2 regions of the Dyadobacter fermentans DSM 18053 genome follow, and region 2 is predicted to be linked to the other one. Evidence: riboswitches for the same ligand, from Rfam matches in the RefSeq annotation. Region 2 holds a riboswitch; the other holds the start of a gene.
The links. A riboswitch is a leader RNA that binds a small molecule or an ion and turns the genes downstream of it on or off. The one in region 2 is predicted to bind S-adenosylmethionine.

Region 1: linked by a shared signal. The riboswitch ahead of DFER_RS13185 (homoserine O-acetyltransferase family protein) and the one ahead of DFER_RS10085 (cysteine desulfurase family protein) in region 2 are both predicted to bind S-adenosylmethionine.

The regions. Positions count from the first base shown of each region.
Region 1 covers NC_013037.1:3,292,755-3,308,053, forward strand. Annotated here, with positions in the region: gene DFER_RS13180 (glycerophosphodiester phosphodiesterase) at 1-539, shown strand, start outside; gene DFER_RS13185 (homoserine O-acetyltransferase family protein) at 620-1,672, opposite strand; SAM riboswitch class I at 1,803-1,910, opposite strand; gene DFER_RS13190 (M20/M25/M40 family metallo-hydrolase) at 2,058-2,999, shown strand; gene treA (alpha,alpha-trehalase TreA) at 3,094-4,584, shown strand; gene DFER_RS13200 (PhzF family protein) at 4,712-5,500, shown strand; gene DFER_RS13205 (DMT family transporter) at 5,554-6,432, opposite strand; gene DFER_RS13210 (OmpA family protein) at 6,506-7,900, shown strand; gene pth (aminoacyl-tRNA hydrolase) at 8,491-9,051, opposite strand; gene pyrR (bifunctional pyr operon transcriptional regulator/uracil phosphoribosyltransferase PyrR) at 9,163-9,657, shown strand; gene DFER_RS13225 (hypothetical protein) at 9,667-11,187, opposite strand; gene argS (arginine--tRNA ligase) at 11,362-13,140, shown strand; gene DFER_RS13235 (glutathione peroxidase) at 13,281-13,838, shown strand; gene DFER_RS13240 (DUF5618 family protein) at 13,922-14,296, shown strand; gene DFER_RS13245 (1,4-dihydroxy-2-naphthoate polyprenyltransferase) at 14,324-15,217, shown strand.
Region 2 covers NC_013037.1:2,493,420-2,508,718, forward strand. Annotated here, with positions in the region: gene DFER_RS10085 (cysteine desulfurase family protein) at 17-1,225, opposite strand; SAM riboswitch class I at 1,338-1,431, opposite strand; gene DFER_RS10090 (FG-GAP-like repeat-containing protein) at 1,693-6,006, shown strand; gene DFER_RS10095 (sulfatase) at 6,068-7,492, opposite strand; gene DFER_RS10100 (arylsulfatase) at 7,510-9,141, opposite strand; gene DFER_RS10105 (hypothetical protein) at 9,228-10,160, opposite strand; gene DFER_RS10110 (ThuA domain-containing protein) at 10,494-11,408, opposite strand; gene DFER_RS10115 (response regulator transcription factor) at 11,490-12,152, opposite strand; gene DFER_RS10120 (ATP-binding protein) at 12,180-13,607, opposite strand; gene nirD (nitrite reductase small subunit NirD) at 13,644-13,997, opposite strand; gene nirB (nitrite reductase large subunit NirB) at 14,041-15,299, opposite strand, start outside.

The DNA of each region.
Region 1 (15,299 bases), 800 kb from region 2:
CCATTCAGGGAACGGACATCGAAAAGACAAATTCAGCCGAGCTTTCAAAAATTAAACTGGCTAATGGCGAGCAGCTGCCTACGTTGGAGGCTTATCTGAAAGCGGGTTCGAAGCAGAAGAAAACGCGTTTGATCCTCGAAATCAAAACATCGAAGATCAGTAAGGAGCGCTCGCTTGCGTTGGCGACCAAATGCGTGGAATTGGTTAAGAAAATGAAAGTCGAAAAAATCACGGACTACATTGCATTCAGCTGGGATGTGTGCCTGAAAGTGAAAGAACTCGCGCCGAAAGCGCACGTGGAATATCTGAACGGAGACAAAACGCCCGACGAAATCCAGGCAGCCGGCCTCGATGGCATCGACTACCACTATACCGTTTTGAAGAAAAAAGAAGATTACATCCCCGCAATGCGCCAGAAAAAGCTGACTACCAACGTGTGGACAGTAAACAGCGAAGAAGATTTGAAATACTTCCTCGAAAAGGACGTGGATTACATTACCACCAACGAACCCGAGCTGTTGCTGAGCCTTTCAAAGTAAGGTTTTTTGGAATACATTAAAAGCAAAACTCCCGACCGGTTACCGGTCGGGAGTTTTACTTTTAATGTAATATCCATGCATTAACGAATGCGGGCCATTTGCAGCTGGCCGTTCGTTTCCTGCCATGCCCGGATCACTTGTGTCAATTGCTTGTATTCGATCAGAAAGCCATCGTGGCCGTACAGCGAGTCTATCTCCTGGAAAGCTGCGTCGGGAATGTGCCGGGCCAGAAATTGCTGCTCCGAAAGCGGGAAAAGCAAATCGGATTTAATGCCGAGCACGAGCGTTTTGGCCTTCACAAGCCCGAGCGCGTGCACAATGCCACCGCGGTTGCGGCCTACATTATGAGAGTCCATGATTTTGGATAAAACCCAGTAGGAGAATGCATTGAACCGTTTTACAAACTTATCGCCCTGGTATTGCTGGTACGACGATGCGCGAAAATCGTCGATCTGGTCGGGATTGTCGCGGGCTTGCGTAAAGTTATAGGTATCATAATTGCGGTACGAAAGCAATGCGATTGAGCGAGCGGCACGCATGCCCATGGCGCCCGCGTCGGGGCTTTCGTCGGTATAAGTCGGGTCGGCTTGGATGGCCATCCGCTGCGATTCGTTGAATGCGATGCCCCAGGGCGAATGCAGGGCGTTGGACGCGATCAGGATTAGTTCATCGAACAAATGCGGCTTTTCAACCGCCCATTCGAGCGCCTGCTGCCCGCCGAGCGAGCCGCCAATGCAGATTTTGATCTTACTGATCGACAATTCCTGCCGGAGTAAATCCAGCGTTCCCACCACGTCGCGAACAGTAATGGTCGGAAAATTGCGGTAGTAGGGCTCGTTGGTGCGCGGGTTCACCGACAACGGCCCCGTGGAGCCGTAAGCCGAGCCTAGCACATTGGCGCAAATAATGAAATGCTGTTCGGGATTGAAATACTTACCCTCTCCTACCAGTCCGTCCCACCAATCGGTGGCATTGGAGGTGCCAGTGAGCGCGTGGCAAATCCACACGATGTTGGTATCGCTGGCGTTCCTTTCTCCGTAGGTAGTGTATGCGAGTTCAAATCCCGGCAATTCGCCGCCCATCTCGAGCGCGTAGGGATAGGGGTATTTAAATGTCTTCTGTTCCGCTTGCATAGAGCCACAGCAGGTGGTTAAATTCAACACATGGTAAAATTGACAGCCGAAATACAGATTTTCGGTTGCAGCTGCGAGACTAAAGCCAATCGGCTTACGGAAATTTCTAACTGTAAGAGCACACGAATTGAGTTTATATCTCCTAATAACTTAGGTGGGAATTAGCACCTTTCTCCGATGTGGTAGCAGGTTGCCAGAGGTTCGTTGAGCCCATTCTCTCGCCTCTTCTTTATAAATCAACCGCCGTTCAGGGAAGCAATTGATTGATGCTGCAATATTAAGCCGGGATGCCTGAAAATACAAATAAATGCGAAAATTCTGTCGCCCCGCGGCCATGTCCGGAAGCGCGGAGGCGTATCTTTGCCTCTTAACTATTTTTAATGTAATGAGAATCTTTTTTCACAGTCTGCTGCTCGTAATGGGCGCTGTGCAGGCATTTGGACAGTCCGTAACACCCTCACCGGAAATCATCCGCAAACACATTTCCTACCTAGCGTCCGATAAAATGAAGGGCCGCGGCACCGGCAGCAAGGAAAATGAAAAGGCCGCAAAATATGTGGCGAAACAATTCAAAAAGTACCAGCTTTTACCCAAAGGCACCGACGGTTACTACCAGCCTTTCACGGCGAAAATCAGACGCATAGTGGTCCCCGATAGTGTTCGCGAGGCCCGGAACGTGATCGGATTTCTCGACAACGGCGCGCAGTACACCATCGTGATAGGCGCTCATTTCGACCACCTTGGCCTCGGCCGGCAGGGCAGTTCGAAGGCCGACAAGCCCGAAGGCCAGATCCACAACGGCGCCGACGATAATGCCTCCGGCGTGGCCGGTTTGCTCGAACTGGCGCGGTATTTTTGCGGAAATGACAAAAAGGAACCCTATAATTTCCTTTTCATCGCATTCGGTGCGGAAGAACTGGGGCTCGTTGGCTCGCGTTATTTTGTCAATAACCCGACATTGCCTTTGGCTGAAATCAACTTTATGTCCAACATGGATATGATCGGTCGGTACGACCCTAACCGCGGCGTGGGCATTGGCGGCTATGGCACGAGTGCGGAATGGCCGGTCGTTTTTAAAGATCTAAAAAGCGATACGAAGTTTTTTACCGATAATGCCGGCAGCGGCGGCTCCGATCACGGTTCGTTTTATGCCAAACAAATCCCGGTGCTGTTTTTCCATACCGGCGGCCACGACGATTACCACAAGCCTACCGACGACACGGAGAAGATAGACGTGAATGCCGAGGCTGGTATCCTCGGGATTCAGATCAAACTCATTGAGAATGCGATGTTATTACCAAAACTCAGTTTTACAGAGGTTAAATAAACCTATTTTGGAAACCCTTTAAAGTCAGTTTGTTTTGTACGGTTTTGTTGCTCCCTCATTTACCTATGGCCAGCCTCACATCTCTCCAGAAGAGTTGTACGGAACGCTATTCCGTGACGTGCAGTGCAGCCACATTTTCTCTGATTCCAAAACATTCGCCGATGCGATCCCATTGGAAGATCCGGTGCTGATTATCGAACGGTATCACCGCGAAAAGCACCTGCCCGAGTTCAATATGGACACCTTTATTCGGGGGCATTTCAGGATGCCGGCGCATATCGTGTGTGATTTTGTGTCCGACAGAAGCGAGCCTGTTTCCGAACATGTGGGCAAGCTCTGGTCGGTACTCACGCGCCAGCCCGAAAACCAGGAGCGCGGTGGCTCATTGATTCCCCTGCCTTACCCGTACGTGGTGCCGGGCGGGCGTTTCAGGGAAATATATTATTGGGACAGCTACTTTACCATGCTCGGGCTCAAAGAGTCGGGGCGGGCGGAGCTGATCGAGAATATGCTTAATAACTTCGCCTACCTGGTGGATACATTGGGCTTCATTCCGACGGCCAACCGGACTTACTACCTGAGCCGCTCGCAGCCCCCGTTCTTCTCGCTCATGGTGCGGCTGTTCAGCGATATGGAGGGTAAAAAAGTATTGAAAAAATACCTGCCGCAAATGCAGAAGGAGTACGACTACTGGATGGATGGCGGCCACGAGCCCGGCGAACCTTTCACAGCCCATCGCCGGGTGGTACATCTGCCCGACGGCGTGGTGCTGAACCGCTATTGGGACGATAAGGCGACGCCCCGGCCGGAATCGTACGGCGAGGACACCGACCTGGCACGCGAGGCCAGCGAGGCGCACGGCACCGCGCCCGACGAACTGTACCGGCACATCCGCGCCGCGGCCGAGTCGGGCTGGGATTTCAGCAGCCGCTGGTTTGCCGATGAAACAGATTTCACCAGCATTCACACGACGGACATCCTGCCGATCGACCTGAATTGCCTGATGTACCACCTCGAAAAGACCATCGCCGAGGCCTACCTGCTAAGCGACAATCGCCGGATGCATTTGCTTTACGAGGAAAAGGCGCGCCAGCGGAACATCGCCATTCAGACCTATTTCTGGGACGAATCCAGGCATTATTACATGGATTACGATTTCAAAAAAAGGAATTTTACCAAGGCGATCACCATTGCGGGTACTTTTCCATTGTTTTTCAAACTCGCCCCAAAACCGCATTCGCATTATGTGCGGGCATACATTCGTCTCAACTTTTTGAAATCGGGCGGGCTGCTCACCACCATGGTGCGTACCGGCCAGCAATGGGATGCCCCTAACGGCTGGGCTCCGCTGCAATGGATCGCCTACAAGGGATTGCGGAACTACAATTTCCACCGCACGGCCAATGAACTAAGCGACGAATGGCTCTCGCTCATCGAGAAAGAATTCAGGCATTCGGGCAAGATGCTCGAAAAATACAATGTATCCGACACGAACCTGCTTGCCGGCGGCGGTGAGTATGAAATCCAGGAAGGCTTTGGCTGGACCAACGGCGTGTATCTCCGGATGAAAAACAGAAAACGGTAGCGGCGCCTGGTTGCATGCCGCCCGTTCTTCTATCCATTTTCCAATAAATAATATTAAAAATCAATAAGAAAATCTTCCCTTAGCAGATATTTTTAATACCTTGCCGTAACCAAGCCCATTTGACTTCATGAAACTTCCCATATACCAAATCGACGCTTTTACGGACAAGTTGTTTGGTGGAAACCCTGCCGCGGTAGTGCCTTTGGAACAATGGCTGCCCGAGGAAACGATGCTCGCCATCGCCGCTGAAAACAACCTTGCCGAAACCGCATTTTACGTCCCGACCGAGTCCGGATTCCACATCCGCTGGTTTACCCCTGCCGTTGAAGTGGACCTCTGCGGCCACGCCACGCTCGCGGCCGCTTATGTGATTTTTAATATTCAGAATTACGAAGGGCACTCGATCCAATTCGAATCGCGGAGCGGCGTGCTCACCGTCGATTGCAAGGAAGACTGGCTTACATTGAACTTCCCCGTGGATCAATACCACATCGCCGTGCCGCCTCCGGGGCTGGTAGAAAGCCTCAAAAACACAACGCTCCTGGAAGTATACAAAGGGAAAACCGACTATCTGGTCGTGGTTGAATCGGAAGAAGTGGTTAAGAACCTTGATTTTGACATTATCATCCTGTCCACGATCCCCGCACGCGGTGTGATCGTGACCGCGGCAGGCGACGAGGTCGATTTCGTGTCTCGCTTCTTTGCGCCGCAATCGGGCATTGACGAAGATCCCGTGACCGGCTCCGCGCACACCACGCTCATCCCCTACTGGGCCGAAAAACTGTCCAAAACGAAACTCAATGCCCGTCAGCTATCACGCCGCGGCGGCTTTCTGAAATGCGAGCTGGACGGCGAACGCGTATTCATCGGCGGCCAGGCAAAACTATACCTCAAAGGCGAAATACTGGTAGATTAGGCGCGGCCGGCTAGGTGCTACCGGCCAGGCGCGGCCGGCTAGGTGCATACCAGCTAGGCGCGGCCCGCGAATTTTGTACGCTGTCCGGCGTACAGCCCGGCCACTACGAGCACCGTTCCGAGAACGGTGTAGATCGTTACCGGTTCGCCCATGAGCCACCATGCGAAGAAAAATCCGAACAAAGGACAGAGGAAAAGCCAAAGGGATGCCTTCACGGTGTCGAGCCGGAGCAGGTAGAACCAGCAGATAAGTCCGGCGATCGATACGGCCAGGCTAAGCCACAATACCGAACCCCAGAACATCGTATCCAACCGGGTGGTGCTGAAATCGCTCACGAGCAATGTGACCGGCAGCAGGAATGCGCCGCCCAAAAACACCTGCCAGCCGTTGATGAGCAGATTGGGCAGCTCCCATCGAACCGTAGCGTAGTAAACGCTCGCAGCCGACACAGCCACCATGCTGATCAGCAGCAGGATAACACCACCGAGCGTGGTGTAACTGTCGGCAAGCAAGGGATATGTTGCCACAGCCACGCCCGCCATTCCCAGCACAATGCCTGTCCATTCCTCTGCCCGGGGCTTCCGTTTGAGCCACCACGACGACAGCAGCACGATGATCAGCGGATTGGTGGAAACCGCCAGACTGCCGATTCCGGCCGCGGTATATTTCATTGCATACACGTACAGCCCCAGGTAGAACGTTGTATTCAGAAAACCGAACAATGCCAATTGCTTCCATTCGGTTTTTCGGGGCAACCGGTAGGCCTTATCTTTGGCAAACAGGTACGAAAATGATAGCAGCAATATACCGGCGATAAAAAACCGGACGTTTGCCAGTATCAAAGGAGGTGCAGATTGCACGCCGAATTTCGTTGCGACCGACGCCGACGACCAGAGAATGGAAAAGAGAAGACCGATACCGATGTTTTTCACACGCAAGAATAATAACCAGCCAAAATTACTAGTTGTACCTCGGCTTCCGCCCCCACTTTTTATATTTTTGGGTATGATTAACAAAAAAAATGCGCTGCGGGCGGTGTTTGCCACGCTGCTTTGTGCCCCGGCGCTCCACACGCATGCCCAAAATCAATGGACCTATGATTTCAACAATGGTTTGCTGCCGATTGAAAGCGGCGGCCCGGCGCTGAAACCCGTGGGCCAGGCCGGGCAGATCATCAAGGAACAGATCCCCGGCTCCGATTACCTTTCCCGGTCCATTTATGTTTTTGAAAAAAATAGCGGCCTGCAATTCAACAATGCCGAAACGAAGGGTTTTCTCAACAAATCGTTCACGGTCGAGATCTATTTCAAACTCACGGAACTCGACAGCTGGAAACGCGTGCTCGACTTTAAAAACCGCAAAAGCGACTACGGAACCTACATTTATAACGGCAAACTGAATTTTTACGATTTCGCGGTGAGCGAAAAAGCACCTGTGCGCGCAAACCAGTATGTGCATTATGTCTACTCGCGCGACCACGAAACCAAAACCATTAAGATGTACATTAATGGCCTTTCGAAAGTGGAGTTCAAAGACCCCGGCACCGAAGGCATGCTGGACGCCGACCAGGTGTTGAACATGTTTCAGGACGACCTCATTGCCGGCAACGAGTCCGGCGCCGGCACCATTGCACTCATCCGCCTGTACGACCGCGTGATGACGCCCGTATTCGTTCGCCGGAGCTATCAAACGATCGCCAAAAATTTTAAAGAACCGGTCGCCAAGAAAGAAGAGCCTGAAAAAGAGCAGCTCGTGGAGGAAAAGCCGGAGCCTGCCCGAAACAAAAACCTCGCAATGGTAACCGGCCGGGTATATGACGGCCGCAGCCTGAAACCCGTGAACGACGCCGAAGTGCACGTCCGCAAATCGGCGAACGACTCGCTGGTGGCGCATACCAAAACCGTCGGAGGCGTTTACAATGTAGAGCTCCCGCCGCACGAAAGCTACCGGATTACGGCGCAAGCCGATGGGTTTCAAGCCCGAAGCGTGACGGTCCGCACCAATAATCGTTTTGAGGAAATCAAGGCACTGATGAACATGTCGCCCGAGAGCCACTCCACGCCGCTCTCGACCCTGTATTTCAGTCAGGGCACCGAAGTGCTGGAAGACAGCGCCCTGTCCGATCTCGATTCGATTGTGAGTTATTTTCAGAAAAGACAAGACCTGCGCCTCGTACTGAAAGGCCACACGGACAATACCGGCAGCTTCGAAAAGAACCTGGAACTTTCCAACAAGCGCGTGGAAACGGTGAAGGCCTATCTGATCGGCAAAGGTATCATTGCAGAGCGCATTGAAGGGTCGGGCTACGGATCGGCGCAGCCGCGGCAGATGAACCAAACGGAAGCTACGAAGAAGTCAAATCGAAGGGTGGAAGTCTGGGCAGAGCCGGTAAAAAGATAAAGCCATCTCATGGAGATGGCTTTATACTGACTATTCCTAAACCCTTAACCTTTTCTTATCTTATATATCTTTACGCTTCAAAAGCTTTGTTTCTAACTTGGTAACGCATCGGCGCTGCCGATCGTTTCATTGTTTTTGTAAAGAAAGAATCCTGTCAATAATACTCGAATTTTTCTTCTCTACAAAATTCAGAGAACTTAACCAATATACGCTGTTAATTATTCTCCAGATCTGACGAAATCTTGCTGTTTCGTCCTTTTTCAATGCTTCCGGCGCTTTCGATTTTGCCGGTTCGCAATCCTGAAATCCTGTTATTTTACAAAGATAATTTTATTTCAGTTAGCGTCATGGATTTATTCAATTCTAATGGCGCCGTATTGCATTACAAATGTCCGCATTAAATTTGAAATTACAAATTGTCCAAAAAACGTATATCAAAATTTTCTTTGGAATTTTATCGCAATTTCAACACTTCAAAACTTATTTTATACTAGTAATCAGTAAAACACTTTTATTTAATTTTACAAAATCATTCAAAAACCAAATAAATACAATTCTTGAAATATTTATATTTTCTTTAAAAAGTACTATCATTGGTTATAATTGTTCATTGTCGCCTGTATCCCCAAAGTACAAAACGATGTAACCATATCACCTGCTTTGTCCAAAATGATGGGCAGCTCCGCCATTTCCTCATTGGAAAAAGGTTTTAGCACATAATCTACTTGCCTGCCGCGTGGAAAATTATTTCCGATCCCGAAACGCAATCTGGGGTATTCTGTGGTGCCGATTATTTCCTCAATATTCTTCAATCCGTTGTGGCCGCCGTGGCTTCCCTTCGGCTTAATCCGCAACGTCCCGAACGGCAATTGTAGCTCATCCACAATGGTTAGTGTGTTTTCGGCCTGCACTTTGTACTGATCCATATAATACCGGATCGATTTCCCGCTCAGGTTCATATAGGTAGTAGGTTTGATAAAATAAATGTGCCTGCCTTTATACTTCCACTCTGCCACGAACGCCAGTTTTTCAAAGGAAAATTTGAAATCGTGCTGCGCGGCAAGGCGGTCGAGCACCATAAAGCCTGCATTATGTCGGGTAAAAGCGTACTCCGGACCTATATTCCCCAGCCCGGCAATCAGATATTTCATTGAATAAAAGTTTTAATTTCGTCTAAGAGCACATTAATTTAGGCTAAAATTCAGGGAAATTTCATGATACCCCAAAAACGATTAGTACTCAGCAGCCCCCTTCTGGAAATAATGATCAGTCGGCTATGCCAGCAAGTGATTGAGAATCACCAGGATTTTTCTAACACGGTCGTCATGGGCTTACAGCCGCGGGGAATCCACTTTGCCGAACGCATTGTAGAGGAACTCCGCGCGAAGACGGGCCAGAATATCCTCGTGGGGCATCTTGACGCTACCTTTTACCGGGACGATTTCCGCCGCCGCGAGTCCCCGCTCGTGCCGAACAAAACCAATGTACCTTTCCTGATCGAAGGCAAAAAAGTGATCCTGATCGACGACGTGCTCGCCAGCGGACGCATGGTGCGCGCCGCGCTGGACGCCATGACGGCATTTGGCCGCCCCAAAGTGGTGGAACTGCTCGTGCTGATCGATCGCCGCTACAACCGCGAACTGCCGATTGACCCCGATTATGTCGGAATGGAGGTGAGCACGCTGGAAACGCAGCGTGTGCAGGTGGAATGGAAAGAACAGGGCTTCGAGGCTGACCATATCTGGCTCGTCGACTAGCGCATTGCCTCAGGGCTGATGCCCCGGCCGTGAAGCCTCTTCCTTGGCCTCCACCTTCCCGATTTCATCGGTTTTATAGGTAAGTTTATTCACATAAAACACCTCGCGCCCCTGCCCGATCGACGACGGACCGATGCGGTGCATGCCGTACGCAAGGAAATATTGGCCGTACCACGGCGAAAGGTAGCCGTCCTCATTGTTCAGCACCTTTTCTTTTTCCGACTTCGGATTGATCTTAAACTTCTCCGTTTCGACCACCACCTGGTTGCGGCTGATCACCTCCGTGTGGATTTCCCCTTCCTGCGGGTATGCAAGCACGAAATAGTCGTCAACAGGCGTTACCTGCACCATTTCCTGTAAATCGAAGCTCGTCAGGTCTTTAATCGTGATGGTATTGTCCCAAATGAGCTTGCCGCTCTTGTCGAACCCGCACACAATGGCGTGCGTGTAGCGATAACCTTCGAGCGCTCGTGCCACGTACGGGCGCGAGATCCCGCCAGAGATCACCGGGCTGGTAGAGCGCTGGTTTGGGTAGTACACTTCGGCTACCAGCACGATTTCCTTCTCGGTCTGGATCAGCTGGTGCACCAGCAGCCGGTAACGGAACCGGTTTTCCTTGCCAAGACTTTTGCGCTTGCCTATTTTTTCGAGCACCCGCGCGCGCCGTTTGGGTTTCATGTAGTTGAAGAAATTCTGCAACTCCGAAAACTCGATGAACTGCGGCTCCTCCGGCGTATCGTGGGCAATATGCGTGACATAAAGCCCCTGCGAATATTGCGTACATCCTACCGAATAGTTGCCGATCAGGTAGGAATCGTCCGGATTGAGCGGCACAATCTGGCCAGAAATGAAACTGTAACGCGGATCGCTCAGCGATGTCCTTTTCAGCAGCTTTCCGTCGTAGTTGTAGGTTTTGATCTCAAAAACGCAATTTTTTTTCCGGTAAGCATAGGTGATCACATTGATATATCCGTCGATTTCATTGATATCGACATTGTTCAGCTCCGTATTTTTCTCAAACAGGCCGGGCAGCACGCGTGTGGTGTGGTCGAAAAACGAATGCACGATCACGATCGGGCGCGAGCGGTAGTAGCCCGAGACGAGCGCCTTGCTTCCTATGACCTTGAAATGCTGCACATCAACACCTGAGAGCAGGTTTCCCTTATAAGTGTCGATGGAGCCGTCGTGATAATTGAGTTGCAGGAACAGAAACCGGTCCGTATCGGGCTCCGCGAACAGCCAGTAGCCGCTTTCCTCGGCTTTGTAGGCCATCACCGGAATGTAGCGGAAATCCAGCTTGTAGGACGTGCGCCAAAGCGCTTTGAGCGTGGTATCGTATTTCACAAACTCCCATTGTTCGCTCCTGTTGGAAAATTCGCTTCCCCGGATAACCGACAAAATACCCCGTTCGCCCAGACTGAAAACCTCGAATTGCTCGGAAGAAGAAGAACTGGTCGGGATTTCGAGGCGATCGGACTGCTGCAACTGTGCCCAGGCCGCCCACAGCGGCGCAAAGACCAGTAACAGCATTATTTTTAACCCGGAATAATTTATAGAACGCTTATGCATAACTTCTTCCTGCTGGGGTGTGACACACATCAATAATTAGCCTAATTTTGCATGTTGCAAGGCTCACATTGCTATTAATATTAGAAATAATTTCACTTAAATAAAAACTTGCGGGAATGTAACCCCCGATTTTTCATGACAATTGAAGCAATACTCAAGGAGGATATTCAAAAAGCGGTCCAAAAACATTTCCAGCTGGAAAGTCAGGAAGTTATCCTACAACCTACCAAGAAAGAATTTGAGGGATTTTACACATTTGTCACATTTCCTTTGACCAAAGCGGCCCGCAAGGCACCGGCCGAAATCGGGCAGATTATCGGCGATGAGCTCGTGGCTTCGTCCTCGCTTGTGGCGGGTTTCAATGTCGTGCAGGGCTTTTTAAATATCAGTTTGAAAGACAGCACGTGGCTGGACCTCTTCGGCGGGATTCATTCCGATGAGGCATTTGGTACGCTGCCTTCGAACGGCAAGTCGGTGATGGTGGAGTTTTCATCCCCCAACACCAACAAACCGCTTCACCTGGGCCATTTGCGCAACAACTTTCTGGGAGATTCCCTTTCCAAAATCCTGAAAGCGAGCGGTTACGACGTGGTCAAAACGTGCCTCGTCAACGACCGCGGCATTCATATCTGCAAGTCTATGCTGGCCTACCGCGAGCTGGGCAATGGCGAAACGCCCGAATCCAGCGGAATCAAAGGCGATCACCTGGCGGGCAAGTATTATGTGCTGTTTGATATTGAGTATAAAAAGCAGATCAAAGCGCTGGTGGCGGAAGGTTTGAGCGAGGAAGAAGCTGCTAAAAAGGCGCCGTGGATTCTGGAAGCGCAGAAACTGCTCCTGCTTTGGGAAAATAACGACGCCGAAACGGTCGCGCTTTGGCAAAAAATGAACAACTGGGTGTATGACGGCTTTGCGCAGACTTACAAGAAAATCGGCGTAAGCTTCGACAAAACCTATTATGAATCAAATACTTACCTGCTAGGGAAGGACATCATTGAAGAAGGACTTCAAAAAGGGGTATTCTTCAAAAAACCGGACAACTCGGTTTGGATCGACCTTGCCGAAGAAGGGCTGGACGAGAAACTCGTGCTTCGCGGCGACGGCACGTCGGTTTACATTACCCAGGACTTGGGCACAACCGAACTGAAAAACGGCGATTTCAGCAACGACCGCTACCTGTGGGTAGTGGGCAATGAGCAGGATTATCACTTCAAAGTGCTGTTCGCGATCCTCAAACGCCTCGGCCGCACCTACGCCGATGGCTGTTACCACATCAGTTACGGCATGGTGGATCTGCCGTCGGGCAAGATGAAATCCCGCGAGGGAACAGTTGTCGACGCCGACGATCTGGTGGCGCAAATGGTGCAAACCGCCACCGATCGCACGCAGGAACTTGGTAAAATCGACGATTTCAACAGCGAAGAAGCGAAGCAGCTTTACAGTCAGCTTGCATTAGGCGCATTGAAATACTTCCTTCTGAAAGTTGATCCCAAGAAGAGAATGCTCTTCAACCCGGAAGAATCAATTGATTTCCAAGGACATACAGGGCCATTTATCCAATACACCTATGCCCGCATCCGTTCCATTATGCGGAAAGCGGAGCAGGCAGGCATCGCAGCGGAAGTTCCGGGCGTAAATTATGCAATGCACCAGGCAGAACGCGAACTTGTTTTTTCATTGTCGCAATACCCGGTGAAGGTTTTGGCCGCGGCCAACGAATTCGCCCCGTCGCTCATTTCGCAGTACGCATTTGAGCTTGCGAAGGTCTATAACCAGTTCTACGCAGAGGTTTCGATCTTCTCGGACCCTGATCCCGAGGCGGTGAAATTGCGGGTTGCATTGTCGAGTGCGGTTGCGGAAACGATTCGCAAGGCTTTGGGGTTATTGGGCATAGACGTTCCTGAGCGAATGTAGGATAATAGTTACCAAAATCTGCTGATCAGTGCGTTTTTGGGAAATGGTAACGACAACTCAAATATGTGCCAACCGTTTTATTCATATATGTACTAACCATAACCAAAACTACGATGAGCTTCATTAAGACACTTTTCATTATGATTACATCCTTGATTACCGGGCTTTTTGCCGACAAATCTGAAATAGCGGTCCGTCCGGAAAACGCTCCCGTTGCAAAACAAACGCTGTATGATTTCAAGGTAAAATCGCTGGTAGGCGGTAAAACCGTTGATCTGAGCAAATACAAAGGCAAAAAGGTCGTGATCCTGAATGTGGCCTCCAAATGCGGCTACACGAAGCAATATGCCGATTGGGAGAAATTCTACAAAGACCACGGCGACAAAGTGGTGGTGTTAGGCTTTCCTGCCAACAACTTCGGCGGCCAGGAGCCGGGCACCAGCGAAGAGATCGCGACATTCTGCTCGGCAACTTACGGCGTGACCTTCCCGATGTTCGAGAAAGTATCCGTAACCGGCGACGACCAGGCTCCGATTTACAAATGGCTGAGCGACAAAGATGCGAACGGCTGGAACGACAAAGTTCCTACCTGGAACTTCTGCAAGTACGTAATCAACGAAAAGGGCGAACTGACACACTTCTTCGCCTCGAAAGTACTGCCAACCGACGCCGAGTTTACGAAGGCGGTTGGAATTTAGGTAAATGGGCTGTCGGAGACGAGTATCCAGAATGTTTTGATACGCGTCTCCGGCCGTTTTCAAAAAGTCGGCTATACACAGCTATGAAAGATATTGAAAAAGCCCGTCGCTACCTTCGTAATGCTGGGGAAATGCTCCGAAAAAATGAAGTTGATGAGGACGGTATTTACAATAACCGCAAACATGTAAAGATTGCAGGAAATCGCGCTTACTCTGGTGTTCTAACAGCCCTGGACGCTGTGCTGGGTAACAAGACCAGCGACCGAAAGACCTTGGATTGGTACGAAGAAGAATTAACTAATATCGATCCGAAGATTTTGCCCTATTTCCTGACAGCTTATGATGTACTTTACCTGGCAATGGGTTACGACGGTAATCTAATTGCCGCTATTTCAAAAGAAGGCCTCGACATCGCCGAAAAAATCATAAACTGGGCCGAGCAAAGAACAGCAGCCTGACATTACCCGAATTAACAATACCCAAAAATGAATCCCTGGATCGAAGCCGCACGCCCGAGAACACTTCCTCTTGCCTTGTCTTGTATTTTAATGGGCTGCTTCCTGGCCGCTGCTTCGGGACAATTCAGCTGGACGGTGGCGGGTTTGAGCGTGCTGACGACCATTCTTCTGCAAGTACTTTCCAACTTTGCCAACGACTACGGCGATGCCGTGAATGGCAAAGACACCGAGCTACGTGAAGGGCCGCGCAGGGCAGTGCATTCGGGGCACATTACGGCAGAGAAAATGCTGCGTGCGATTATCATTTTCTCGGTGCTCGCATTGATTTCGGGCGTTGCCTTACTTACGATCGCGCTGAAAGGAGCACCTGCCAACACTTTCTGGGTGTTTCTGGGCATCGGCATTGCGTGCATTATCGCGGCCATTACCTACACGGCGGGCAAGCGGCCGTACGGCTACGTCGGCTTTGGCGACCTTTCTGTGCTGATCTTTTTCGGCTGGGTGGGCGTGCTCGGCAGCAACTTCCTACACACGCACGTGTGGGACTGGGGCCTGTTGCTTCCTGCAACTAGCTGCGGCCTATTCGCAGTAGGCGTGCTGAATATCAACAATATCCGTGACATCGACTCCGACCGGGCTACCGGCAAAAACTCCATCCCCGTCCGCATTGGCCGCGAAAAAGCCATCGTGTACCACTGGTGCATTCTGCTGATCGGTATGCTATGCGTAACGGTTTACAGCGCCCAGCACTTTTCGAGCTACGCCAGTCTGATTTTCTTTCTCAGCTTCCCACTTTTCGTCAAAAACGGTCTCGCAATCTCACGCCTCACCAAAGCCAGCGAACTCGACCCTTACCTGAAACAAATGGCGCTCTCGACGCTGCTTTTTGTGATTTTGTTCGGGATCGGGATTGTGATCTGAGGATGACTGGAGGCCAGATAACGAATCTATCTTTTCCGAAAGCTAAATGCGTTTATATTCCCCGTAGTCATTGCTTCACAAA
Region 2 (15,299 bases):
GCTGTATTAAATTTTGTTAAAATTGGAATTGCCTGGCTCCCCCGGAACTATCCAAAGCCCAGCTGGCAATGTTTTTCCAGGCCTTTCCCGCCGCGACCAGCGGATCGGATTCGTAAATCCGCACAATGGCCGCCACAACACGGTCCAGCTCTTCGAAAGTATTGAACTTGCTGAATGAAAAGCGGACATTCTCCTTGTCGGCCTCACACGCAAGCGCGCGGATCACGTGCGACGTGCCCCTGCCCGAACACGCGCTCCCGCCGGAAACGGCAATGCCGATCTGGTCCAAACCAGCTACCAGGCTGCCTGTGCTCAAACAGGGAAACGACACGCTCAGCACGTTGGCAACGCTGTTTTCGAGCGACTTACTTTCACCATTATAACAAATACCCTCAATGCCGCTGATTGCCAGCTTCGATACCAGGTATTGTTTCAGTTTACAGATCTTCGTCTGATTCTCATCCAGATTGCGGTAAGCCACTTCAAGTGCCTTCGCGAGGCCCACAATGCCTGTTACGTTTTCGGTGCCGCCGCGCTGGCCGCTTTCCTGCCCTCCGCCATAAATAAGCGGTTTCAGGTGGTGTTTTTTATTGATGTATATAAATCCTGCACCTTTCGGCCCATGAAACTTGTGCGCCGAACCTACCAGGAAATCAATGTCCTGCAAATCGAACCGCACTTTGCCCATGGTTTGGGTGGTATCGGTAAAAAAGACCGCATTGTATCGCCGCGCAAGCACGCCGATCGCCTGAATGTCCGTCAGATTACCTATTTCATTGTTCCCATGCATGAGCGCGATGAGCGTCCGCGGGTTTGCGCGCAGGAGGTTTTCGAGATGATAGAGGTCCACATTGCCGCGTTCGTCGAGTTTTACAAAACTGGTTTCGATATCCCCTTCCTTTTCGTGGCGTTTCAATGTCGCCAATACCGCCTTATGTTCAATCCGGCTCGTGAGCACGTGGTTCAGGTCATAGGCCTGGATCGCGCCCGACAATGCGAGATTGATGCCCTCCGTGGCTCCGGCGGTGAAATAGATTTCGTCCGGCGAAGCTCCGAGCAGACCGGCAACGGTGCGGCGCGCCTGGTCAATGGCCTCTTTCACGCGGCGCCCGGCGCCATGCGCCGACGACGGGTTGGCATAATTTGTAGTCAGGAAAGGCAGAATCGCCTCGATCACGTCCGGGTCCAGCGCGGTTGTAGCCGCATTATCCAGATAAATTTCCATGTGCGTCTGGTTTGTTGTTGATCAAAGTTGGCGGTCATGCACAGCTTCGCCAGGCCCTGAAACAGCCGGATCTGCAATGCATTACCAGTTTACATCCGTGGTTGGATTCTTAGATTTATCAATAGAATTAGGTTGGGGCACCTTGACGAGTCACAGGTTGCCAGAAGATCACAGAGCCTAACCTCTCCCTTCGTTCTTAATAAATCTATAAATTCGATAGACAAAGATTGATAAAAGATTTCATGAATGCAAATAGCGGTTGCATTTTTTTCTCGTCTCTACCATCATGAGCCGTTGTGATGAAAGCCAAATCTTTACGTTTTCCTCTTTCCGTTTACAACATATTTACCGTCCACTCATCCTAAGCAGCACCCAGCTCATTCTTTACCTGTCCGGCCGTTGTCTGATTATAATTTAAACCCGGAATTAAAGCCATCACTACATTTATTCAAATACACACTTCGCTTATGGGAAGAATCTATTATCGCTCAAACTTCGCCTGGGCCGCCGGTCTGGCCCTCGCTGCTTCGCTCTACTTTGCATTGTACGTTCTGCCGGCCCTGCAAGGCGGTCCAGCTTCTGCACTAAAAGGAAAGGCAGCCGGCCAACCGGCAAACGCCGCCGAAAACCAGTCGCTTTTTGAACAGGTCGCGTTGGCCGAGTACAACATCACAGTCGACAAAAAAACGGGTATTCTGCAAAGCCCCAACCGCACGCAGAACATCAGAAGCTACTTCAAGCCCGGCCTGCTTTCGCTTCGTAACCGCATCAACCAGCGCCACCCGTTCGAAATCTCGCTGGCCACCGAAGGGATTTTCGCCGACGGCAAGCTCCTGCACGAGCCCGCCGAACAGGCAGCCAGCATTATCGACAAAAACCGGTTGCTGCTGAAACACGGCGGGTTTACCGAAGAATTTATCAATAATTCTGAAGGGATCCGTCAGAACTTCATCGTTGAAAACGCACCCGCCAACACGCGTCAAATCGAGGTAAAATTGAAGGCGAGCGGAGTATCGGCCGTCAAAACCTCCGATGCCGGCCTGGACCTTTATTATGGAGAAGACAATACACCAGACCAGCGGCTCACCTACACCGACCTGAAATGCTGGGACGCCACCGGCAAAGCGCTTTCCTCTTCCATGCATTTGGAGGGACTGGAAATCACATTGAACGTTGCTACGGAAAATGCGGTATTTCCGGTCACCATCGATCCCATTATTGCACACGGCAATCCTGCCAATGCAAATACGCAGCTTTTCGGCGCGTCAGCACGTGATAATATGGGTTTCTCGGTTCAAACGGCGGGCGATCTGAACGGCGACGGTTTCAGCGATATCGTCCTCGGCGTTGTGGGTTATGACAATGGCATTAAAGACCAGGGCGCTGCATTCGTGTGTTACGGCTCTGCATCCGGCGTCGTGACCTCTACATTTGAGAAGCTGGAAGGAAAAGTTTCCGAAATCCTCTTCGGCTACGCAGTATCGACAGCCGGCGACATCAATGGCGACGGTTTCAGCGACATTATTGTAGGCGCACCCAATTATGAAAACGGGCAGTCTTTCGAGGGTGCAGTGTTCGTGTACTACGGTTCGGGATCCGGCGTAGGCACCGATCCGTCCGATACCCTGGAAAGTGGTGTAATGAACGCCCGGATGGGTGAAAGCGTGGCACTCGCCGGCGATGTGGATGAGGACGGTTTCAGCGATGTGATCGTGGGGTTACCGGGCTATACCAACGGCGAAATCCGCGAAGGTGCAGCTTACATTTACCGTGGCTCGGCCAATGGATTACTACCACAACCGCAGGTGATCGAAAGTAACCAGGCCCATGCCGCCCTTGGCACTTCGGTCGCCGGCGCAGGGGACGTCAACGGCGACGGTTACAGCGACGTTATCGCCGGAGCACCGCTCTACGACAATAACGAAACCAATGAAGGCGCAGCATTCGTGCATACCGGCGGCGCGTTGGGAATCAACCTCAATCCTATTACAACACTGGAAAGCAACCAGCAGGATGCACGGCTTGGAACTTCGGTGGCTTCGGCCGGTGATTACAACGCCGACGGACTCAGCGACGTAGTGGTAGGAAGCCCGATGTTCGACAATGGCGAACAGGACGAGGGCGTCGCTTTTGCCTACCAGGGGATTGCCAACGGCGGTGTGAGCGGGATGCCCAAAGATACGCTTGAGGGTGATCAGGCACTCGCACGTTTCGGCACCTCAGTATCATGTGCAGGCGATGTGAACGGCGACGGATTTTCTGACGTCATTGCGGGCGCACCCGACTATGCCAATGCATTGTCGAAAGAAGGTGCCGCATTCATTTTTCATGGTGCCTCCATCGGTTTCGGTCTTCGGTCTGCTATACTCGAATCGGATCAGGCGGAGGCGCAAATGGGCATATCGGTAGCGAGCGCCGGGGATGTTAACGGTGACGGTTACAGCGATGTAATCACAGGTGCAAATCTTTACGACGTTGGCACAGGCATTGACAACGGCTCCGCTTTCGTGTTCCACGGCTCGGCATCCAGCATTGCACTCACTCCGAACGTAATGCTCGGCACAAGCCAGGAAGGTGCACAATTTGGCTACTCGGTAACGGGTGCAGGCGACCTGAATGGCGATGGTTTCAATGACATCGCAGTTGGCGCGCCGCATTACGACAACGGCTCCGGAGAAGAGGGCTCAGTCTTTATTTTCTACGGCAAGCCGTCGGGAGTACCGGCCGTGGCCGACCAGAAACTCGATATCGGGCAATTGAATGCAGGTTTCGGCACGTCGGTATCAGCAGCCGGCGATATAAATGGGGACGGTTATGGAGACCTGATCGTAGGAGTACCATATTACGACGCTTCAACGACAGACAATGGTGCGGCTTTCATCTATCACGGTAGCCCGGGTGGCGTTTCCATCATCTGGAACATGGTTTTGGAAGGAACGCAAACGAACGAGTTCTTCGGATTCTCGGTGGCAGGCGCAGGCGACGTGAACGGGGACGGTATCCGCGACGTGATCATCGGAGCTCCGTCGTATGACAAATTAGGCAGCAGTAATTGCGGCGCCGCATTCGTCCACACCGGGAGTACGCTGGGCATTACCAATTTTTACACCAAACTCGAAGGCACCCAGGCGGAATCACAGCTCGGCTTTTCTGTTGCCTCGGCAGGTGATGTGAATGGCGATGGCTACAACGACGTGGTCGCCGGTGCAGTGAAACAATCCAACGGCGAGGCCATTGAGGGTGCGGCATTCGTATTCTACGGAGACAACGATGGAGTCGACAACCAGAAATGGTACATGGTTGAATCCAACGACGCGGGTGCGATGATGGGCTTCTCGGTATCCAGCGCAGGTGATGTGAATGCCGACGGGTTCAGCGACATTGTTGTGGGCGCTCCGCTTTTCCATAACAAACCAGGTTCAAGTGAAGGTGCAGCCTTTATCTACTACGGGTCTAATCAAGGCACTCAAACAGTCGGAAACCTGCGGCTCAAAGGCTTGCAACCCGACGCACATTTTGGCGCAGCGGTTTCCGGCGCAGGTGACCTGAACGGTGACGGTTACAGCGACGTAGTGGTAGGCGCGCCCGATCACGATAACGGCAAAAACAATGAAGGGGCCGCATTCGTATTCGACGGCACTCCTGGCGGATTGAGCCCTTCTAACCCGGCAATGGTTGAAAGCAACTTTGCCGATGCACGTATGGGCGTATCGGTGTCAGGCGCCGGGGATGTCAATGGAGATGGTTATAGTGACGTCGTGATCGGACTGATCAATTATAATCTCGAAACGAGCGGCATATTCAATAACTCGATCGATGGCGGCGCGGCATTCGTGTACCATGGAAACCTGGGAGCGAAAGGATTGAAAAATAACCTGCGCGTTTACAATTCCGACCTTGTCTCGAATATCAGCTATTTGCAGATCAAAAAAGACGACTTCGGTTTCGGGCTACATGTAAGGTCTTTCCTGGGATCTGGCAAGGTACGTCTGGTGTGGGAGGCCCGAAAAGAAGGCACCGCGTTTTATGGCAACGGGAATATCAGCAACAGCACCAATTTCTCGGGTCAGCAGTCGCAATACGCAGACCTTGCGGGAGGCGGCAGCGAGCTGAAAACGTTTATCACCAAACCGGGATTTGATACAAAGATCCGCGCCCGGGCGAGATTCAACCTTGTGAAAGCGCTTACAGGACAAGTTTACGGTCCGTGGAGATTCCTGCCTGCGTACACGCAGTCGTCCTACACGATTTTGAAAGATCCTCAACTTCCCGTCACGCTGGTGGCATTCAAGGCGAAAGCTGCCGAAGGAAATGTCTCGCTGGAATGGTCGACCTCGGAGGAAATCAACAGCGATCGCTTCGAAATCCAGCGCAGCACCGACGGCCAAAGCTGGATGGAAATTGGTAACCTGAAATCACATGAGAATGCACACAAGCTCAATGCATACTCGTTTCTGGACACCATGGCCTGTGCTTCCGCCAAACGCTACTACCGCCTGAAAATGATTGACCTCGACGGCACATTCGCATTCAGCCACATCGAATCGGTTACCCTGGCGAAAGGGATTGATACCAAAATTTACCCCAACCCAACCGCCGATGTACTGAACCTGCGCAGCGAACAGAAAGTCACAGAAGTACAGGTGTTCAATGCAGAAGGCAAAGCAATGCTGGTCGTCCGCGACGCGAAAGGCGTGAGCCAGGTGGATATCCGCAAACTGCCAAGCGGTATTTATCTCGTAAAGATCAATGGCGAATCGTTCCAGATTTTGAAACGTTAACACCGGCAGAAAAGCAAAAGCACCTTCCCGTCAATGGTAAGGTGCTTTTGCTTTTACACCATTACTTACCTTCCGGATGTTGTGCTTCGGGATAACCCTTTTTCAACAACAGGGCCAATTCGTTTACCGTAATCACAAAACTGTTGTCTTTGGCGAGGTTGGTGAATTCGCCAGGATCTTTTTGGTGATCATACAGTTCAACACCCGCATTGCCACCGTCCCATTCGGTGTAGCGGAAACGCTCAGTGCGCACACTGCGGCCGAAAATCTGCCCTCTCCGCACCTGGGTGTAAGCTGGCTTGTCCCAAATCGCAGCGGGATTTTTCAATAACGGCGTAAGACTTTTGCCTTGCAGGTTTTGTTTCGGATCAAGCCCGCACAACTCCGCCAAAGTTGGAAAAATATCAACCAACTCCACCGTGCGGCCGGATGCCTTTCCTTTCGTGCCGCCAGGAACAGAGATGATCAACGGCACGCGCGCCGAGTTTTCAAAAAGGCTTTGCTTCATCCATTGACCGTGCTGCCCCACATTGTAGCCATGGTCACTCCAAAGGACAATAATGGTGTTTTCGGCCAGTTTCAGTTTATCCAGCGCGTCGATCAGCTTACCTACCTGCGCATCCATGAATGTGATCGTAGCATAATAGGCCCGCAGAGCTTCACGGCGTTTGGCCTCATCGAGTCCCCAATGCGGTGGCTTGGTGAATAATGCCGCCTCCGGGACATCGTCGAGGTCGTTTGGTATTTCTTTTGGTAACGGCACTTTATCCACCGGGTACATATCGAAATACTTTTGCGGCGCAACATAAGGTGTATGCGGCCTGAAAAAACCGACTGCCAGAAAAAATGGCTCATTTTTCTTTTCGGTCATGATTTTAATGGCCTCGCTGGCGATCAACCCGTCGGTTTGCTCGTCGTCGGTGCCCTCGGTGGCACGCCACGCCAACGCGCTTCCAAGCCCACGATCGGGCGTGAGGTTCTTGATTAACGGTTCCTCCGTTTTGTCACGGCCTTTCGGATTCACCCTGTAACTCCACGACTCGGGATCATCCAGCCCATCGGTTCCGATCTGGCTGGGAACGCCGTAATGGAATATCTTCCCTACCCGCGCGCTGTAATAATTGTTGTTCTTGAAGAGCTGCGGCAATGTAACAATGTCGGGCAGGTTTTTACGGAAATGCGTTTGCAGCTCGTAGATTTTGGTCATATCCGGCCGCTGGCCGGTCAGCAGCGATGAGCGGCTGGGACTGCATAACGGAAATTGCGTATACGCCTTATCGAAACGGACACCGCGCTTGGCGAGCCTGTCGATGTTTGGCGATTTCACGAAGGTGTTACCATATGTTCCCAGGTCGTTGTTGAGGTCGTCGACTGCGATGAACAAGACATTGAACTTCTTCTTTTGTGCCAATGCAGGAAACGTCCCGATCCACACGGCGAGCAGGATGGTGCCGAGAAAGGCGTAGTGTTTTGTCAGTTTTATCATTGTCTTTGGATTAAATACTATTTCCCATTGCCTGCCGCTCCCGGCTCCTGCTTGGCTTTGTTGTAATCATAAAACCATTTGAAAGTCTTGTCATACTCCTCAGCACCAACCCGCTTGTACCATGCTTCGTACTTCGCTACCAGCTTCTTCGCAACATCGGGTTGTTTGTCAAACTGGTCGTTCAGTTCTGTGCGATCCTGCTCCACATCGTACAACTGCCATTTCTCCGTTTTTTCCGCCACAAGTTTCCATTTGCCATCGCGGATCGCGCGGTTACCTTCGTGTTCCCAGAAAATCGGGTTCTTGCGGTTGATAGGCTTTCCGGTGAAAGCGGGTTTCAGGCTCGCACCTTCCATCGGCTGAATCGGCTGCCCGGCATAAGTGGTGGGATAGCCCGCATTTCCAAGATCCACGAGCGTTGCCATAATATCAATGATATGAGCCGGTTGGCGCTCAAACTTGCCATTTCGAGAAGTAGGAATGCCCGCAGGCCACGACACGATGCCCGGCGACGAAATCCCGCCTTCGTGCGTGTGGTGTTTGTATGCCCAAAACGGCGTACATGCAGCCTCCGCCCAGCCCTGGCCCAGAAATACGGTCGATTTGGCATTCCCCGGCTTGTCGCCTTGGTAACGCCCCTCGATGCCTGGCTCCGCATTGCCGCCGTTGTCGGATACGAACAGAATGACGGTATTATCAAACACACCTCGCTTTTTCAAGCCATCCACCAGGTCACCAATGCTTTTGTCGAGACGCGAGATCACGGCAGCATAAATGGCCATGATGTCGTCATATCGCTTCTTTTCATCGTCGCTAAGGCTATCCCAACGCTTCACATTGGGGTTGATCGGCGGCAACTTCCAGGACGGGTCGATCAGTCCCAGTTTAATTTGCTTTTCATATCGCTCCTGACGGAGTTTTTCCCAGCCTTTCAGGTATTTGCCACGAAACTTTACAATGTCCTCTTCGGGTGCCTGCAACGGAAAATGAGGTGCATTGTGGGCCAGATAGAGCATAAACGGCTTCTTTTCAGCCAGCGCCTCGTCGATAAAACGCAAGCCGTAGTTCGTCCAAAGATCGGTCGAATACCAGTCTTTGGGTAATGCGGTCGAGTCGTTCGTAACTTCTTGTCCGTTGAGGAAAAGCTTCGCATTGTTACCCCCGGCATAGTAAAAACCTCCCGCAGGCGCGTGCAGCGACCGATCGAAGCCTCGGTTGGAGGGGTACACGCCGTGCTGGTGACCGACGTGCCATTTGCCGCTCATCGCCGTGAAATAGCCCGCGCCTTTCATCACTTCGGCGATCGTCACGCTGTTATGATTGAGCTGCCCCCGGTATGCGGGATGGTCAGCGCCCTTGTCGTCCATCATGTGGCCGATCCCCGCCTGGTGGCTGTAAACGCCGGTGAGCAGGGCCGCCCGCGTGGGGCAGCAGCGGGCGGTGTTGTAAAAATTGGTAAACCGAACGCCGCTCTGTGCCAGCTTGTCGAGGTTTGGGGTCGGGATTTCACCTCCGTAACAGCCCAGGTCTGCATAGCCGAGGTCATCGGCCAATATCACGATCACGTTCGGCTTTTTTTGGGAAAATGCTGCCGGCGCCAGGCAAGCGAACGCCATTAGCAACACACTGGTCATGTATTGTTTTAGCATATTAATTATCGGTATGTGGTGGTGTATCAAATGCTTTGAAACAAAAAGCGGGCACAATATCAATCGTGCCCGCTGGCGTGCAAACCTTACTTTACAGCCTGAAATCTTTCCAGTTTCTCCTTTTCGTCGGCCAGTCTTTTGGCGTCGGCTTTCAGGTAGCCGAACTGGTGAAGGTCTTTATCGGCGTTGGCCGCCACCCAAAGCAGGAACTTTTTAGCCTCCGGATTTGAATTATTCTTGGCAATTGAAAAATGAATGTTCTCAACCGGCACATTTTTGACTTTCTCCGCTTCCAGCGTCGCGATCACCTGGTCGAGGTTTTCCAGGGCCTTCTCTTCTTTGGAAACGCGCCCATTACCATCCAGGTCCACGGGAATGATCGTGAGGCCTTCCAGCGGCTTGCGGCTTTGGAGGTCGTAGGCGAGGCCGGGCGTGGTGTAGGTGATTCCGGTTTCGTCTTTCAAAAGTGCCTTGATCAAATGCTCGTCGGCACCAGCGATGGATTTGCCCTTGATATTCTGCTGCTCGTAACCGAAATACCTGGCGAAAGTGAGCGGCGCGCCGGCCTTTTGCAGGCGTGTGTAAATCGTGTATTCGGTAGTCAGCGACTTGTCTTTCTGCGCGTAAATATCATGGAAGAAAATCTGTTTGTAGGTCTTTTCATTCAGACCTTTGTCGGCATATTCTTTCGCAAAAGCCGATTTTGCATTCGCTACCGGCAGCAGCGCATACTTTCCGATCGAAATGTACTCGCGCGTGTCCTTCACCTCCTTGTCCTGGTAATAGGCTTCGATAAGCAGGTCATATTTGGCCGGATCGGTGATCGTACGTGTCTCGATCACGATCTGCGCCTTTGGATTGGCAGCGGTGTATTCTTTGATCCATTTCTCGACCAGTGGATAAGCAAAACGCACACCGGTAACGACCACCTTGTTCTCGCCGGACTCCTGCGCCGATGCATTGGAAAATGCGGCAAGCGCAAGGCCAGCTGCCATGAAGATAGACTTAAAGTTTTTCATAATGAAAATGTTTGGAACTGCGGACGGCTCCGGCCACAGCATATTGATAAAATGTAATAGGGTGAAAATCAGTATGAGGCAATTGTGATTACCTTCGAAGACCTATCAACAACAGCAACAGGGCGCGACTGCAAAAGGATAATGGGAAGGGCCCACCATAGGCATAACATTGATGCGCGAAGCATAACGATCCATCGATTTCATATTCGAAAAGATTGTGAAATTGATCCGTTTGCTGGTGGCTAACAAACAAAATCTACTTATTTGATAGACAAAGTAAATTTAAAGAAATCGAATTCGCAAGCACTACGCTCAATTTCGTTGAAATCGAGGTTAATTCACCCGCTTCGTCAGCGCATCCAACTCTTTATCAGTAGGCGTAGCCGAAGGCACCCCTTCGGCAGGAACATCCATTTTAGCGGACCAGGCGATGGCATTTAGTACCAGTTTGCGGAAGTTGTCGTTTTGCCAGTTCTTGTGCATGTGGCCGCCGGTGAACCCGAAGCCGCGACCGCCGTCGGGGCGCTCAAAGGCCCAGGCGAGGGTTTGCATTTCTTTGCGGGTAATGACGGCTTCGCGAACGGCCGGGTTGTTGGAATGCGTGCCGTCGGGCTGTTTCAGGGTCGATTCGGGCGGCAGGGCTTTCAAAATGGGTGTGACGCCTTTCATATCCGCGGGGAAGCGCATGTGGTAGTACCATTCATCGACGATGCTGAAAGGTTTCAGTCCGCGGGCGACCGGGTGATCGGGAAAGCTGGCAAAACTGGCCTCCCACACAGGATTTACCGACCAGTTGGTTTCAAAATACCCTCCTATCCATTTCAAAAACTGCTTGCTGCCCGCCCGGGCGTCGACTTCGAGGGAAAAATGCAGGTTCACAATCCCGATGCCTCTTGCCACGAGCTGTTCCATTTTGGCCTCATGCACGAGCTCCAAGTGGTCGGTACCGCCGCCATCCAGGTAAAAGATAACGGCATCCGCATCGTCCAGCACCGATTCGTCCTCCGGCCAGCCGTTGCGTACGATCACCGCTGTTGCGCCGGGCAGGCTATCGTTGAGTGCTTTGGCCAGCAATGTACTGCCGCCGTTGTGCTCGTGCTCGCCTTTTCCGTGGCTGTCGGGACCGGTGATGAATACGATCTTTTTAGATTTTTGGTCCCTGTTGCCGGCATTTTTTACCGGGTTTTGCGCCATTAATGCCGTACAAAACAGCATCAGCGCGAATATGAAGGTGTATTTCCTGTCCATCGCATCTTCAAGTTTGGTAACGGCTTCGGGCAGGAAGCCTGCGTGAATTTGCTTTGGACAATATAAAAATCAGGCCATCGGTTACTTCATAGCCAGACTAATCAGCTCCGCCGTGTTTCTCACATTGGCCTTTTTCATGATGCTTGCGCGCTGGTTGGCGACGGTATTGGAGCTGATATCGAATTTCTCGGCGATATCCTTGCTGCTCATGCCCTCGGTGAGGCATTTAAGGATTTGCTGTTCGCGCGGTGTGATGATTTTCCAGATGGATTTCTCCTGCACTTCCTCCTGCGCAGCACGGGTATCGGGCACGCGTGCAAGTTGTTTGAGCAGGTTTTTGATGATCACCGACGACGCGTAAGGGGGAAAATACAAGTCGCCTTTGGCAATGGCGCGGATTGCCCGGAGCATTTCCTCCCGGCTCGTGTCTTTTTCGAGGTAGCCCGAAGCGCCGTTCAGGGCCGAGGACAACACATAGTCCGTGTTGTTATGCATGCTGAACACCAGGATTTTAGCAGACGGGAACACGGGCACAATCTGCCTGATCACTTCAAGGCCCGGCATGCGGGGCATGGTGAGGTCGAGCAGGATTACATCTGGTTTTACTTTCTCAACCATATCCCAAACCTCGTCGCCGTCCGAAGCTTCGCCGGCAATGATCAGGTCCTCTTCGTCTTCGAGCAGGGTGATAATGCCCTGCCTCACTACCGAATGATCGTCTACAACTAAAATCCGAATGGGCATAAGTACTTCTTAATCAGTAACAAGTCATTATAAATCAACCTGAACGACCAGTCTCGTGCCGCTGTGCACCTTTGAAACAATTTCGATTTCGCCGTTGAGCAGCTGGGTGCGCGTGCGGATGTTCTCCATGCCGTTGCGGGTGAGGAACTGGCCTTCTGACTTTAAGTTACTAATTAAAAATCCTTTTCCGTCATCGGCGATTTCCAAAACGATGCGATTCTTATTTTGTTCCAATTTTATCTTGATCCGATCTGCATTCGCATGTTTGACGGCGTTGTTCAATGCTTCCTGGGCAATCCGGTACAGCCCGATCTCCATCGGTCGCGACATAAAAATGCGCTCGCCGGTTTCACCTTCAAACTCGACGCGGATACCCGACAGGTCGGCGGCTTGCTGACAAAGCAGTTTCAATGCCGACGCCAGCCCAAAGTCGCTCAGCACGGAAGGCATCAGGTTGAACGAAATCTGCCGGGTTGTCTGAATGATATCCTGAATGAGCGTCACCAGCTGTTCGAAGCGTTTCTGGTGCTTTTCATCGTGAAATTGTACGGCTTTTAGTTTTTCTGCGTGTAGTTTGAGTCCCGTCAGCATTTGGCCAATGCCATCATGCAGTTCCAATGCAAACCGTTTCCGCTCCTCCTCCTGCCCTTCTATCAGCGCTCCTGCCCTGATGCGGTCTTCGGCGAGTTGCAGTTCATATTTCTCCTCTTCCAGCCGCAACAGCTCTTTTTGCGTTTCAACCAGCTGGCTATTAGCTTCTTTTAACTTTTGATTGGAAAGCTGCAATGCATCCTCCGACTCCGTAAGCATCCGCACCACGCGGCGCGTCGTGTTCACCACCGGCCTGAAAATCAGCAAACCTTCGGCCACGAGCACGAGTATCGTCATCAGATCCAGAATCCACTCGATCCGTTCCAGGTTTTCCAGCCTTTCGAAACTCTCCTTATCGAACTGGAACACGATCCGGTCCATTTGGGAAAGAAATTGCGGCTCGGCGGCGAGTACTTCCGCGAGGGCATTCTGCTTGTCCGAAACGGCCACGCTGTCGCGGTCGATCACGAGCAGGTTGTTGTGAATGCGGTCAAAAACGGGGGTCAGCTCTTGGAACATCGTATCCAGCGGCTGGCTTTTCCAGGTTACAAAACCATTTTCGATCGGAAGCCGCCTCGATACCAGGTCTTCGTGGCTATCCTTCCACAATGCCAGCAACGCATTGAACTGCACCGAGTCACGGTGGTCTATTCCATTCACTTTCAATATCGCGAGCTTGGTGAGCCGCTGGCTGAGCATCCGCTGCCGCCCGGCGACATTCACTATGCGACTGTCGTGGTTGAGGTTCCGGATGGTGCGCCTGACGAGAAACAAGCCGCTCACCGTGAGCAACGCCACCACAAACAATGCCACCACATAAAACCGCGTGAGATTGCCGGCTACGCGTTTGTCAAGTCTTTCCATTTTCTGAAAGCCGGCATTAATCCGCGCCTGCAACGATCACAATCCGACGTAAACGCGGTTTTCTTTCACCATCACCGGGAAAGTGTTGATCCGGTATTCGTCGTCGTTGAGGCACTGTCCGGTTTGCAATGAAAACGTTTTTTTATGAAAAGGACAAGCCACTTTGGGTTCTTCGCCCTGGCTGCCGATCATCCCGCGCGACAGTGCCATTTGCTGGCGGTGCGGGCATTGGTTATCGGTAGCATACCATTCTCCCCTTCTCGAAAAATTGTAAATGGCGATTTGCTTGCCGCTGATAAACGCACAGCCGCCGCCGTCCTCAGGGATATCGTCGACGTAGCATGCCATGTGCCAGGTTACTGCATTGATTGTGTCAGTGATCGTTTCCATATCAATTTTGAATGATTGAATGATTGAATGAGTGAATGGTTTGTTATGCCCATTCGGTGGCCCGCTTTTGCTCGCGCATGTCCGCGAACGTAATGCTGGGGTCTTTCATAGGCGTGTTCACAAAGTGCGTGAAGCGTTTGCGGAGCTCGGGGCTTTCCACCACCTCGCGCCATTCGCATTTATAGACGTCGATCAGGTTTTGCATATCGCGTTCGAGTTCTCCTGCGATGCCCAGCACGTCGTCCACGACCACCGCTTTGAGGTAATTCATGCCTCCTTCCATTTTGTTGAGCCATGTAGCGGTCCGGGTAAGCGGGTCGGCGGTTTTGATATAAAACATCAAAAAGCGGTCGATGAGGCGGAGACAGGTTTCTTTATCCACGTCCGTTGCGAGCAGTTGGGCGTGCTGCGGTTTGGAGCCTCCATTGCCGCACACAAACAGGTTCCAGCCTTTTTCGGTAGCGATAATGCCAAAATCCTTGCTTTGCGCCTCGGCACATTCACGCACGCAGCCCGAAACCGCAGATTTCAGTTTATGCGGTGAGCGCAGGCCTTTGTAACGGTCCTCCACTTCAATCGCAAACGACACCGAATCCTGCACGCCGAAACGGCACCAGGTGGAGCCAACGCAGCTTTTTACGGTTCTTAAAGATTTACCATAAGCATGGCCGCTTTCGAAACCGGCGTCGATCAACTCTTCCCAAATGTCCGGCAAGTCGCCCAGGTGCGCGCCGAAAAGGTCGATACGCTGGCCGCCGGTGATTTTGGTGTACAAATTATATTTCTGCGCCACCTGACCGATCACGATCAGTTTCTCAGGCGTAATTTCACCGCCAGGAATCCGCGGCACAACGGAATATGTGCCGCCTTTCTGAATATTTGCCAGGTAGCGGTCGTTCGAATCCTGCGCCACGGCGCGGTCTTTTGCCAGGATATTTTCATTCCAGAGGCTGGCCAGCAACGAGACCACCAGCGGCTTGCACACTTCGCAGCCATCGCCTTTGCCGTGATGGTCGAGCACGGCGCCGTAGGTTTTCAGGCCATTCATTTTTACCAAATCGAGCAGCTCCTGGCGCGAATAGTCGAAATGCTCGCAAATGACATTCCGTACGTATACGCCCTTTTCCTTCATCACCCCCGAAATCAGGTCTTTCACCATCGGGATACAGCCGCCGCAGCCGGTACCGGCCTTGCAGCATTTTTTCAATGCATCCACGGTATGATGTCCGTTTTCACCTACCTCGTGGCAGATCATGCCTTTGGTAACGGCCTCGCACGAGCATATGAGCGCGTCGTCGGGGA